Regions from separate parts of the Neobacillus sp. MER 74 genome, predicted to be linked through region 3. Evidence: riboswitches for the same ligand, from Rfam matches in the RefSeq annotation. Region 3 holds a riboswitch; each other region holds the start of a gene.
What was found. Region 3 has a riboswitch for S-adenosylmethionine ahead of metK (methionine adenosyltransferase). Riboswitches for the same ligand answer to the same signal wherever they lie in the genome.

Region 1 (4,378 bases), on a different contig from region 3:
TTATTGAACTTCTAACTTCTCGTAAATTGGAACCCATCCTTCGGTTGTTACAAATATCCTTACTGCAACAACTTTTCTGTCTTCTTCTAAGGTAAAATAGTGTCTTGTATTTTCGGGTACTGAAATCAAGTCGCCAGGATTTAAATGTACCTCAAAGAACTCACCATCTTTTCCTTGAATGACAAATACACCGTGACCACTGACAATAAAGCGAACTTCATCATCTGTATGATGATGTTCGTTTTTAAAATTTGTCAGCAAAACATCCAAATTCGGCGTATTTTCTGACAATGAAATGACATCTTGAGCTTTGTAACCCCGTCTAGCAGAGATATCAGCGATTTCTTCAGAAAAAACACTTAATATGTCTTCTTTTTCTCCCTCACTCAAAAGATACTTTTCTACCAAATCACTAGGGAGCTTGCTAATATCCCAATTTTCATAAATAACTTCTTGAGATTCAAGGAAACTTGCAACCTCTTCTTGAACATTTATTTGCTCTTCTTTGTTTTGAAACGTAATATATGCCATTTTATATTCTTCCTTTCCATTTTTGGTTGATTAGAAGCCTTAAATATTTGGAGATGGTTTATGCTCTAATAACCGTAATTGATACCGAAATAAAAACTCAGAAGCTTCAAGTATTTTTTTCGCTTCAAATGCAGTTCTCCCCCATACCGTGATTCCATGGTTACGAATTAAAATAGCACCTGTATCACCTGAAATATGTTCAGAGAATTCAGCAGCCAGAGTCGCTATATGTGCATAATTTCGAATGATCGGTATTTTTAAGGTTGCATCCTCTTCCCACATATCAAATGCTTTAATTAGCTCTTGTCCTTTAAAGGTGACCACACCCTGATCACCATATATTTCTGAAATAACATTATTATCAATTGTATGAACATGAAGACTGCAGCCAGCATTCGTTTTACGATAAATTTCAACATGAAGAAGTGTCTCTGCTGAGGGTTTTAAATGTGTTTGTTCGACAGGATGACCAAACTCATCAACAAGTAAAAAATCTTCATCCGTACGTTTCCGCTTATCCTTACCACTAGCTGTAACCAGAAATTGGAGTGGATGATCATTTACTTTTATCGCTAGATTGCCGCTCGTACCCATAAACCAGTCACGATTTGCAAGTTCATCTTTTACATCTGCCAGATCATTCCATCTTTCCTTTATCATTTTAGTTCCCTCACCTCAATTCTTTTTTTTATTTCCTCGATACATTCGAAGAACGTACTAAATCCTTGATGAGTAATGCCCCATTCCTCACATTTCTCCTGCAGTAAATCTCTTGCTAACACAAAATTAGCATGTTTTGCTGCCTCAAGATCTGTGACCGAATCTCCGATGACAATCTTGAACAGGTCGTTTTCATGGGTCACTTTTCGAATAATGCTCGGCTTACAGCAGCCACAATTATTGTTACATAACGAATCGCATTCGTTCGGCCAAAGTATTTTAATCCTCTCACCTGAAAAATCAGATTCGTTACAATAAATACCAGCAAATGGTCCAAACTTCTCTAATATCGGATAAACAAAAAAGTCAATCCCACCGCTAACAATATATAAAGGAATCTCTTCTTTATGCGCAAATTCTACAAATTCTTTAAATCCCGGGCGGATTTTTGCATGCTCAATCGCAAACGCAGTCAACTCTTCCTTCAATTGACTAGGTAATAAGGAGAACAATTTTCCTACTCCCTCATTAATGGAAATTTGGCAAGTGAGAATTTGATCTTTAATTTCTTCCCATCCCTGAGGAGCAAATTCTTCCATCATCCGGATAATGTTATCACTTTCCGTTACGGTTCCATCAAAATCACAAAAGATTACAGGTTTTGTCATACTGTTACCTCTGCATTTCCCCATAGCTTTAGTGCCAGCTTAAGTTCTGGATACATTTCAGCCCCTTCAGACAATAACTTGCCTTGGAGATTAGTTTCAATCGCTTGTCGGAATGCAAGACCGCCGCCTCGTGCACCGTCTGGATGACCATGTACTCCACCTCCAGCATTAATAACCGAATCGATACCAAAATCACCTATTAACAATGGAACCAAGCCAGGATGAATTCCAGCCGATGGAACGGGGAACGACTTTTTAAAACTGTCCTCACTTGTTAATTCATTAGCAATCGACAGTGCCTTTGGTTTTTCTAATGCAACTGTCCCATACGGCGATGGGAACAGTGACAAATCAGCACCGGCATATCGAAGCAGTTTACCTAGTAATAAAGAATGAGATACTCCATATACGGGTGATGATGCCAATGCACCACTGAAAGCAGGATGTGCCATAAGCGGTAATGAAATTTCATCATCTTCTCTTAATTCCTGCAGCACATCTAACCCATAGGAAAACACATTGAATAATAGGAGGTCTGCTCCAAGTTCAGCAGCCTTTCTAGCTTTTTCTTTGAGCTGCGAAGTTCTGCCTGTTAGATTAACAGCATATAAAGTGCGGTGTCCTGTTTGGTCATACACTTCTTGCAGTGCTTTTTTCCCTTCGACAATTCTTTTTTCAAATGGTGTTAATTCATTTTCAAACAGGATTTCATCATCCTTGACCAAATCAACACCACCAAGGGCTTGTTGTTTTAACTGTTCGACTAAAAACTTGAGGTCTTTCCCGAGTACGCCTTTAAAGATGCTCATTAATAAAGGTCGATTATTAACGTTTAATTTATTCCTTAGTCCATCAATCCCAAATCTTGGACCAGGAAACTGCCTCTTTAATCCCTCATCAAATTGCAAATCAAGTAATTTAATTTTTCCATCCAATGAGAGTTTACCGAAAACGGTTGTTAAGATAGCAGGGAGGTCATTAGAAAAGTTTATCGTTGGATAGGCAATTTTAATCAGTGCTTGCTCTTCTGTTTCTGAGGGATTCACTTCGACTGATACAACTCTTCCTTTATGTTTACGCAATTGGTTTTGTTCTAATTCAGGCAGATTCGTCCATGACCCAACGGTTAAACCAAGGGCAATTTCTTCTGCCTTCTTGGATGGTTTCTTTTCGTTATTTAGTAGATATGTAGCAATAATTTCAGTCATTATAAAAACACTTCCTTTTATTCAAACATAAAAAAACCTCTTCAACAAAGAAGAGGTTAGCCGCCAACTAACATCTTCTCATCTTTCAGCCTTGTTGCTGCAAGAATTAGCACCGTGCTTAAAACTAGATTTAAGTCGGTTGCCGGGCTTCATTGGGCTTTTCCCTCCGCCTGCTCTTGATAAGAAAACGATTCGTATATTATTCAGTTATTAATGTGTGTTTCACTTTAATTTGCATTATCGCAAGAAAAAAATAAAATGTCAATCGATTTAACTGGCTAATCAGAATTTTAAACAAAATTCTGAACGCATAAGTGCAACTACTCTTCTGTCTTCGCCTTAAGGGGCTAGCCATTCGGGGAGTTTTCTTTAAATATTTCTAAACGACTAATTCTTTCAACGGCTTCAGCTAATCGTTCTTCTGTTGAAAGTAGTCCCACCCGAACATACCCTTCTCCAAATTCACCAAATCCAATTCCAGGTGCAACCATAATATGTGCCTGTTCAAGGAGAATATTAGCAAATTCCGTAGAGGAAAAGCCTTCAGGAACCTTAAGCCAGGCAAAAAAGGATCCCCTTGGTGCGCTGACATTCCAACCCAAGGAATGAAGCCCACTTATCAATACATTCCTTCTTCGCTCATACAACTCGTTTAATTCCTTTACACAGTCTTGAGGGCCAATTAAGGCCTCCGCAGCAGCCTCCTGTACGGCTCCAAATAAACTGACATACAAATGATCTTGTAAAAGTTCAATAGCAGAAATGACACTTTCATTCCCAATTGCAAAACCAACACGCCAGCCTGCCATATTATAGGTCTTAGATAAGGTATAAATTTCAATTCCAACTTCCTTTGCCCCTTGAACCTGTAAAAAACTTACAGGTTTCTTACCATCAAACCCGATGGCACCATAGGCAAAATCATGAACTATACAGATATCATGTTCATTCGCTAGTTTGATTGTCTCCTCAAAAAATTCATGAGTCGCTACCGCACCAGTTGGATTATTAGGATAATTGAGGAACATTAGTTTTGCTCTATCTAAAACATCCCCATTCAACTCACCATAATCCGGTAGAAAATTATTTTCCTCCCTTAGCGGCATCCTTACCATTTCGGCTTTTGCAAGTGCAACCCCTGACAAATAATCCGGGTAGCCTGGATCGGGCACGAGGATGGTGTCGCCGGGATTTAATAAACACTGCGGAATTTCGACAAGACCCGCCTTACCGCCAAACAGTATAGCCACTTCTTTATCTGGATCAATGGGAACTCCATATTCTCTAAAATAAAAATCAGCTGCAGCTTGT
Region 2 (4,378 bases), on a different contig from region 3:
TTGGTAGATACTTTTTAGCTAGTTCATAATCAGGATGGGATGGATGACCAGGATAGGAAACCCATTCTACGGCAGGATGGTTAGTTAAGTAATCGACGACTTCTTTAGTATTTACGACATGCTCCTTCATCCGGACATGCAGAGTTTCAAGCCCAAGGACAAACTGGAAGGAATTTTGCGGACTTAATGCCGGCCCTAGATCACGAAGCAATTGGACACGTGCTTTGATAATATAAGCCACCGCGCCTAGGGCTTCTGCATAAACCAAATCATGGTAGCTTGCGTCTGGTGTTGTAAAGCCTGGGAATCTTGGAGAATTCCAATCGAATTTACCGCCATCAACAATAATTCCGCCCGTTGTCGTTCCGTTCCCTAATAACCACTTAGTAGCGGAATGAATGACAATATCTGCTCCATGTTCAATTGGGCGGCAAAGGTATGGAGTGGCAAAAGTATTGTCAACGATTAGTGGTACACCTGCTTCATGGGCAATTTCTGCTACTTTTTCAATATCAAGGATGCGCAGGCTTGGATTACCAATTGTTTCCGCAAAGACTGCTTTTGTTTTGGCAGTGATCGCTTGGCGGAAGTTTTCTGGATTTTCTGGATCTACAAATTTCACGTTAATTCCATATTTCGGAAGGGTCACTGCAAATAAATTATAGGTGCCTCCATAGAGATTGGAAGCCGAAACAATTTCATCGCCAGCCTCAGCAATATTTAAAATGGCAAGAGTAATAGCGGCCATTCCGCTCGCCACTGCTAAAGCACCAACACCGCCTTCTAATAATGCGACTCTTTCTTCGAATACAGTGGTCGTTGGGTTGTGTATTCGTGTGTATATGTATCCAGATTCTGCTAAGCTAAATAAGTTTGCAGCATGCTCAGTATTTTTAAATTGATATGCATTGTTTTGGTAAATCGGAACAGCGCGGGCCCCTGTTACCGGATCTGGAGTTAATCCGCCATGGACACTTAATGTTTCAAAACGATATTTCTTTTGATTTTCACTCATCTTGCTTCCTCCTTTTTTTGATAACTCACCATACAAAAACCCCTGCTTCAGAGAAGAGGGGCTTCACACTTCTCATCTTCCAGAGCTGATTGCTCTGCTGGATTTAGCACCGTGTTATTATGTGTAGTAAACCGGTTGCTGGGCATCAAAGGGCCAATCCCTCCGCCGCTCTCGATAAGAATGTATTGATGAAATTGTAATAATTGGTTAAATATTCTAGTTATAATGTTATCTAAATTTTAATTCCGAGTCAATAGGTTTGATTAAAAATTTGTAATTTTCGCGATATGATCCTGCGTTTTTGTTAAATAGAAGATAGACTCTAGTAATAAGGTTGTGCGGATAGGAGCAGAAATACTTAATTGACCGTTTCTTTCAAGCGTCCGCAACCTTTCCTCCCCTGTAAGCAGCTGTCTCATCGCATAAAGATCCCCACGAATCTCAGGTATTGTTTGAGTCTCTTTGCTATCATGGAGGATGAAAATTTCCCTATCCTTCATGAAGATTTGATAGGTATTTTGTTCACAAATTAAATTCACTCTTGTATGGATATGCTCAAGTAACGGCAGTAAATGCCCTTGCTGCTTGATTGCTAATTGAAAGGTTTTCAATACCTCTATCATCTTCCATCACTCCGGTCTACGCTCTTATACTTACTATACAAGACATAGGCCAGAATTCCTCTTTAAATTGGTCGACAATTATCTACTTGGCAGGGCAGTGGTGAGAGAATTTCCTGAGAAATATGTCGGAAATCGGAATTTCCTTGGTTTTTCAACGAGGTTTGTCCGTAAGGTTGGGATTCATTAAAAAAACAGATGCACATGTGCATCTGCTCTTATAATATCTGTTGTTTTATTTTATCAAGTAAAAAAGGTACGGAGTGGAAGGCGTAGAGTGTTTCTTTTACTTCTCCAGCCTCGACCAATAACAGGCAAGGAACACTTTCAATTTCATATTCCCTAGCAAGGTCTGGATAGAAGTTTAGGTTCATTTTACCCATATCTACCTTTACTAGTTCCTCGATGACCTGGAGCATTTTTGAAGCTACCTGACAGGTCCCGCACATTGGTGTATAGAAATACACTAATCCAGTTGCCTTCCCTTCAATAAAGGAAGATAATTCTATTCGATTCCATTCGTTCATTTATCGTTTAACCCATTTCTAAAAATTCAGTATGCACATCAATATTTGCACCTAATAGTACGGTGGCTAAGTGGTGAACTGGTGCGGTCGCTACCTCACGATACATTCGGTCGATATATAAATGTTCGGCTTGGGGTAACTCGCGTTTTAATTGCTTGCGAAGTTTCTCACCGGAGAAGTCAGCATCGACAAGAATATAGACATCCTTATCTTCAAGGAAATCAATCAATTCATCTAATTTTGTAATACTGATGGTCCCATTTGTACAAATGATTTCAACTGGTTCCTTCACGATTTTTTTTACCTTATTTTTATCCGACTTTCCTTCGACAATAAGAACTTTGTCAACATACGAATCATTCATCATCCATCACCTGTATTAGAAGTTGTTTTATGTTAACATATTCTAAAATATTGATTACGTGTGCCTTCTTCTGACTATGTTAACCATATCATTATTGTCTTTTGAAAAAATAGGCTTGTGACTATAGACCCAAGTTACTCAGCTAGCACCAGCCGCCCTCATCACAATCAGTATACTTAGCATCCGACCCTTCAGTTGTCGTCAGGTGTTGATAAATCTTCTGCTGTTCCACTTCAAAATGATACTCTAATTCCACCTGCATGTGATCTGTCAATTTCATTTTTCCAATTGGCGTATTATCAAGAAACAATTCCATTTCTCCATTTTTCATTTTGCCAATAACCCGATCGGTTACGTCTATCCTTTGCTGCTTTAATGCCACGCTCCCACCCTCTTCAATATATTTATTATAGATTTCCCAAAAATAGTAGAAGAAAAAGTGGGAATTTAAGAGAAAAAGCACCTTGACAAGGTGCCTTTCCCTATTTTTTAGTCTTCTTTGATCATTTCTTCATATTGTTCAGCAGTCATAAGCTTATCAAGTTCGCTGCTGTCAGATAGTTCAATCACAATCATCCATGCCTTTTCGTATGGTGATTCGTTAACAAATTCAGGGCTGTCGCTTAAATCTTCATTCACTTCCACGACTTTACCGCTGACAGGTGCATAAAGCTCAGATACAGTTTTTACAGACTCTACGCTACCAAATGGTTCGTCGGCAGTTACTTCATCGCCCACTTCTGGAAGCTCAACAAAAACAATATCTCCTAGTTCATGCTGTGCAAAAGCAGTAATCCCGACACGAACTTTTTCTCCTTCAACCTTAACCCATTCATGTTCCTCTGAATAACGTAATTCTTTTGGTGTACTCATCGCTAAATCCCTCCATTGTTTTTTCTAAAAATCTATCATCGAAATAAATCGATTCCCATTGTGATGAAGAGCCGGCTTATCGCCACATTTTTTCAAACTCTTCTTCTTTAAAGCCTACGGTGACACGCTCGCCATCCGTTAAAATTGGGCGTTTGATTAACATGCCATCGGAAGCAAGTAATTCGAGCAGTTCTTCCTCTGTTGCAGACTTCATTTTATCCTTTATACCTAATTCACGGTATTTCATACCACTTGTATTAAAGAATTTCTTTAATTCCAGTCCGCTTTTTTGATAAAGATCCTGCAACACCTCACAATTTGGAGGATGTTCCACAATATGTACTTCTTCATAGGAAAGATGATGGGCATCCAGCCATTTCTTCGCGTTTCGACAGGTGCCGCATTTCGGATACCAATAAAAAGTCAGTGACATTCATTTCACCGCCCTTTCCCGTAAAAATCTTAACGTCACTTGAATATTATCATAACGTTTTTCAAAATCCTAATGCAAAAAAAATGTACTAATTTAAAAAATTCGACTAATTTTTCAAAATTCCTTCCTATTCTACTATAAAAATTTAGGCTCCCTTTCTAATCGAAAGGGAGCCTATTTTCATTAAACGATATAGCGCTCGGCTTCAATGATAACATCGGCTGCTTCACGTTTTTTCGCTATCACATTAATCGGGGTATGACGCGTAAATTTACGAAGCGACGATAACATCATCCGTAGTGTATCACCTTGTTCAACTGCAACTAATGTTTCTTTTGCAATCGCTTCAAGTTGATTGAAAGCTTCTTGGCAATAGATTTGTGTATACAGAAGCTTTTGCTTGTTCTTCTCTAATCCCGTTTTCGCAATTGCCTTCTCAGTTCGTAACACAACAGATTCCATGGCATACACGTTAGAAATAAGGTCAGCGATATTGGCTAACACTTCTTGCTCTTTTTCAAGTGCTTTGCCGAATTTTTGGGCCGC
Region 3 (4,378 bases):
AACCCTCAGCTAATAGTTCTTCACGCAGCTCAACATAGTTATAAACTTCACCGTTAAAGATAATCCAGTAGCGTTCATTTTCATAGGTTAACGGTTGATGACCGCTCTCAATATCAATGATACTTAAACGTCGGAATCCAAATTGAATATGATCATCATAATAAAAACCATCATCATCTGGACCACGATGAGTGATAATATCGTTCATATTTTTAAATTGTTGTTTTTGTACTTCACTATAGTTTTGTGTTGTATCGTGTACACAACCTATAAAGCCACACATTATGTACCTCACCTCTTCTAAATATCCCTAAATAAAGGATTTAATCCAAAAAACATACTCTCTAATACTACCACTTTTTTTTGAAAAAATGCACTGTGAACAATAGGTAAATTTACTATCCCCATTTTTTACTTCTTTTGACCTGTATAAACATTTCATTTTAGTCAAATACCGATTAAATGTGCAGGTAATTAGACGTACAAATAAAAACGGGAGTTACATGTCATATGTAACCCCCTCTTTCTATTTAAATATTTGCTTGCGCTCGTAATGCTTCTACTTTATCCGTACGCTCCCAAGGCAGGTCAATATCTGTACGGCCAAAGTGACCATAGGCTGCTGTTTGTTTGTAGATTGGACGACGTAGGTCCAGCATGTTGATGATTCCAGCAGGACGGAGGTCAAAGTTTTCACTCACCAGGTCCACTAGAATATCTTCGTTTACTTTACCAGTACCAAACGTATCCACAGCGATGGAAACCGGTCGTGCTACACCAATCGCATAGGCCAGTTGAACTTCACATTTTTCAGCAAGACCAGCAGCGACAATATTTTTAGCTACATAACGAGCGGCATATGCAGCGGAACGGTCCACTTTTGTCGGATCCTTACCTGAGAAAGCACCGCCGCCATGACGAGCATAACCACCATACGTATCAACGATAATTTTACGGCCTGTTAAACCTGCATCCCCTTGAGGGCCGCCAATAACGAAACGTCCGGTTGGATTAATAAAATATTTAGTGTTTTCATCGATAAGCTCTTTTGGTACGACAGGGTTAATGACATATTCCTTCAAGTTACGTTGAATTTGCTCTAACGTTACTTCTGGGTTATGTTGAGTAGAAATAACAATGGTATCAATCCGTACCGGTTTATCATTCTCATCATATTCCACCGTTACCTGGGTTTTTCCGTCTGGTCGAAGGTATTCAAGGACATTATCTTTCCGAACTTCTGTTAATTTACGAGCAAGCTTGTGTGCAAGTGAGATTGGAAGCGGCATAAGCTCTTTCGTTTCATTACATGCAAAACCAAACATTAACCCTTGATCTCCTGCTCCAATTGCTTCAATTTGCTCATCAGACATTTGACCTTCACGAGCCTCCAAAGCTTGGTCAACACCCATCGCAATGTCTGGAGACTGTTCATCAATAGATGTTAAAACGGCACATGTCTCGGAGTCAAATCCATATTTCGCACGATCATATCCTATCCCTTTAATCGTTTCACGAACGATTTTTGGAATATCCACATATGTAGATGTTGTGATTTCCCCTGCCACTAACACTAATCCAGTTGTTACTGAAGTTTCAGCCGCAACACGAGCATTAGCATCCTTTGCTAAAATAGCATCTAAAATGGAATCAGAAATTTGGTCACAGATTTTATCTGGATGACCCTCAGTAACTGATTCAGAAGTGAACAAACGCGCGTTTCTTGACATCTGAATTCCTCCTTTATTATGAGATCACGAGGATTTTTTTCGAAGGTTACAGGTATACTTCTTAAACCTCGAGAATTTGATACGGTACTCATTCCCTTAGTATGTAATAAACAAAGGATTTTTATTAGAGACTCATTTCATAAAAGGACTTATAAAAAAACAAAAAACCTTACCATAGAGGAAAGGTTGTTTTCGGCCTTTCGCTCTTATCGTTCAAGGCATTAGCCTTGCGTCAGATTAGCACCTTCGCATTTGAAAAGGACCTTTTAAAGTGGTTCATCTTTTCATACTGCAGGTTGCTGGGTTTCATTGGGCCTGTCCCTCCACCAGCTCAGGATAAGAGAGTATCCGTTCAACTTAGAATAATATCATACTGGGTAACAATGTCAATGTATTTTTTAGAAATATCTTCCTCAAAAAATGGGAAAAATACGGTGTAAGTCATTAACCTTTTATAAAATTTTTTTATATCTTCATTTAAAGTTTTAAAATATATAAATTCAGATTAATAGGATACATTATTTCAACTAATGTGTTATACTTTTTGTATTATTAACAACATAAAACTTAGACAAAGGAAGGTCTCATTAATGAATTCTGTTGATACTCCTAATGAATTAAATCAATTGTTGAATGAAAGTCATGTTCATGTACAATTATCTGTTCCACAGTTAGTTGAAAAAGTCTTAACCCGTCATGAAGGGGGACTAACTTCTACTGGGGCAATTAGTGTCGCTACTGGTAAATATACTGGCCGATCTCCACAAGATAAATTCATTGTTGTAGAAGATTCAACGAAAAATAAAATTGAATGGGGCACGACCAATCAACCAATTTCCGAGCCGGTTTTCACAAAGCTTTATCAAAAGGTCATTAATTATTTACAACAGAAAGATGAAATCTTTGTTTTTAAAGGCTTTGCTGGTGCCGATAAAAAATCGCGTTTACCTATCAGGGTTATCAATGAATTAGCATGGCAAAATTTATTTGTACACCAGTTATTTATTCGCCCGACAGAAGAAGAGCTGCTTGAACATGATGCTGGTTTCACTGTTATTTCTGTCCCTAATTTCAAGGCAAATCCGGCAATTGATGGCACAAATTCGGAGGCCTTTATTATTGTATCATTTGAGAAAAGAATTGTTCTAATCGGTGGAACAGAATATGCAGGCGAAATGAAGAAATCTATTTTCTCAGTCATGAACTATCTGCTTCCGGAAAATAATATTTTTTCCATGCATTGTTCTGCCAATGTTGGTCTTGAAGGCGATGTTGCATTATTTTTCGGCTTATCTGGTACTGGAAAAACCACTTTATCCGCGGATCCAAATCGTCGATTAATTGGTGATGATGAGCACGGCTGGTCATCCAACGGTGTCTTCAATATCGAGGGAGGCTGCTATGCAAAATGTATTAATCTTTCTCGTGAGAAAGAGCCGCAAATTTTTGATGCGATCCGCTTTGGAACGGTATTAGAAAATGTTACCTTGAATCAAGAATCCAGAATCCCTGATTATGATGATGGCACATTAACAGAAAATACACGTGCTGCTTATCCAATTCATGCGATTGATAATATTGTTCAACCAAGTATTGCTGGACATCCAAACACTATCATTTTCTTGACGGCTGACGCTTTTGGTGTATTGCCTCCTATTTCAAAACTCACTAAGGAACAAGCAATGTATCATTTTTTAAGTGGTTATACTTCAAAACTAGCTGGAACAGAGCGTGGAATTACCTCACCACAAGCTACCTTCTCTACCTGCTTTGGTGCACCATTCTTGCCGTTGCCTGCAACTCGATACGCCGAAATGTTAGGTGAAAAGATTCTTGAGCACAATGCGAATGTATTTCTTGTGAATACAGGCTGGACCGGCGGTGAATATGGGGTGGGGAATCGGATGAAACTTTCCTATACCCGTGCTATGATCCAGGCGGCGCTTGAAGGGGAACTAAATCATGTAGAAACAACCAAGGATAAAATTTTCGGCTTAAATATTCCTCTTCATATTGCGGGAGTACCAGATGAAGTTCTTCAACCTAGTAAAACATGGTCTGATCCGTTTGCTTATGAGAAGAAGGCAGAAGAATTAGCAGCACAGTTCCGAGAAAACTTCAAGAAATTCACAAATGTCTCAGAAGAAATTGAACAAAAAGGCGGACCTCTCGCGTAAGCGAAAAGCGCCCTATTTTTTCAAAGCCCATATCAATTCGATATGGGCTTTCTTACTTCTACCGCTTCTGATTTATTTAATAAAGTAAACCGATATTTGCCGCTTTTTTTCAGTTGGAAATCTCCCTTGTAAATAGAAATCTTTTTTCCATCGGTAGTGATATAATCGGTCTTATCTTTAAAGGTAAAGGTGGATTCTTCTGCATTTTCTAAGTCAAATATCTCTAATTCAATTTCAGGTGGAAGGTTTTCCCCCTCTACCTCAATTGCAGCATCTTCATAGAAACCTGCGTATAAAACCTCTTGGGAAATCATTAGAGTGGAATCACCTATCTTGATATAAGGCTCCATAACATAAATTGAAAATTCACCGACCTTTTTATTGCCGGCCATAAATTCAAGATTATATTTTCCGGAAAAAGGAAATGGTTTAAAACTTGTCATTGCATGACCATCTGCCCCATACATCCCC

Region 1: linked by a shared signal. The riboswitch ahead of mtnW (2,3-diketo-5-methylthiopentyl-1-phosphate enolase) and the one ahead of metK (methionine adenosyltransferase) in region 3 are both predicted to bind S-adenosylmethionine.
Region 2: linked by a shared signal. The riboswitch ahead of M3610_RS07770 (O-acetylhomoserine aminocarboxypropyltransferase/cysteine synthase family protein) and the one ahead of metK (methionine adenosyltransferase) in region 3 are both predicted to bind S-adenosylmethionine.

Annotation. Positions count from the first base shown of each region.
Region 1 covers NZ_JAMAUV010000001.1:499,728-504,105, forward strand. Annotated here, with positions in the region: gene M3610_RS02430 (1,2-dihydroxy-3-keto-5-methylthiopentene dioxygenase) at 1-531, opposite strand; gene M3610_RS02435 (methylthioribulose 1-phosphate dehydratase) at 571-1,191, opposite strand; gene M3610_RS02440 (2-hydroxy-3-keto-5-methylthiopentenyl-1-phosphate phosphatase) at 1,188-1,859, opposite strand; gene mtnW (2,3-diketo-5-methylthiopentyl-1-phosphate enolase) at 1,856-3,067, opposite strand; SAM riboswitch class I at 3,143-3,253, opposite strand; gene M3610_RS02450 (pyridoxal phosphate-dependent aminotransferase) at 3,415-4,378, opposite strand, start outside.
Region 2 covers NZ_JAMAUV010000003.1:215,057-219,434, forward strand. Annotated here, with positions in the region: gene M3610_RS07770 (O-acetylhomoserine aminocarboxypropyltransferase/cysteine synthase family protein) at 1-1,015, opposite strand, end outside; SAM riboswitch class I at 1,085-1,196, opposite strand; gene M3610_RS07775 (hypothetical protein) at 1,279-1,638, opposite strand; gene M3610_RS07780 (thioredoxin family protein) at 1,854-2,162, opposite strand; gene M3610_RS07785 (toprim domain-containing protein) at 2,170-2,526, opposite strand; gene M3610_RS07790 (YusG family protein) at 2,669-2,908, opposite strand; gene gcvH (glycine cleavage system protein GcvH) at 3,016-3,399, opposite strand; gene M3610_RS07800 (arsenate reductase family protein) at 3,476-3,832, opposite strand; gene M3610_RS07805 (acyl-CoA dehydrogenase family protein) at 4,016-4,378, opposite strand, start outside.
Region 3 covers NZ_JAMAUV010000008.1:29,023-33,400, reverse strand. Annotated here, with positions in the region: gene asnB (asparagine synthase (glutamine-hydrolyzing)) at 1-283, opposite strand, end outside; gene metK (methionine adenosyltransferase) at 531-1,730, opposite strand; SAM riboswitch class I at 1,934-2,073, opposite strand; gene pckA (phosphoenolpyruvate carboxykinase (ATP)) at 2,321-3,907, shown strand; gene M3610_RS14860 (hypothetical protein) at 3,940-4,378, opposite strand, start outside.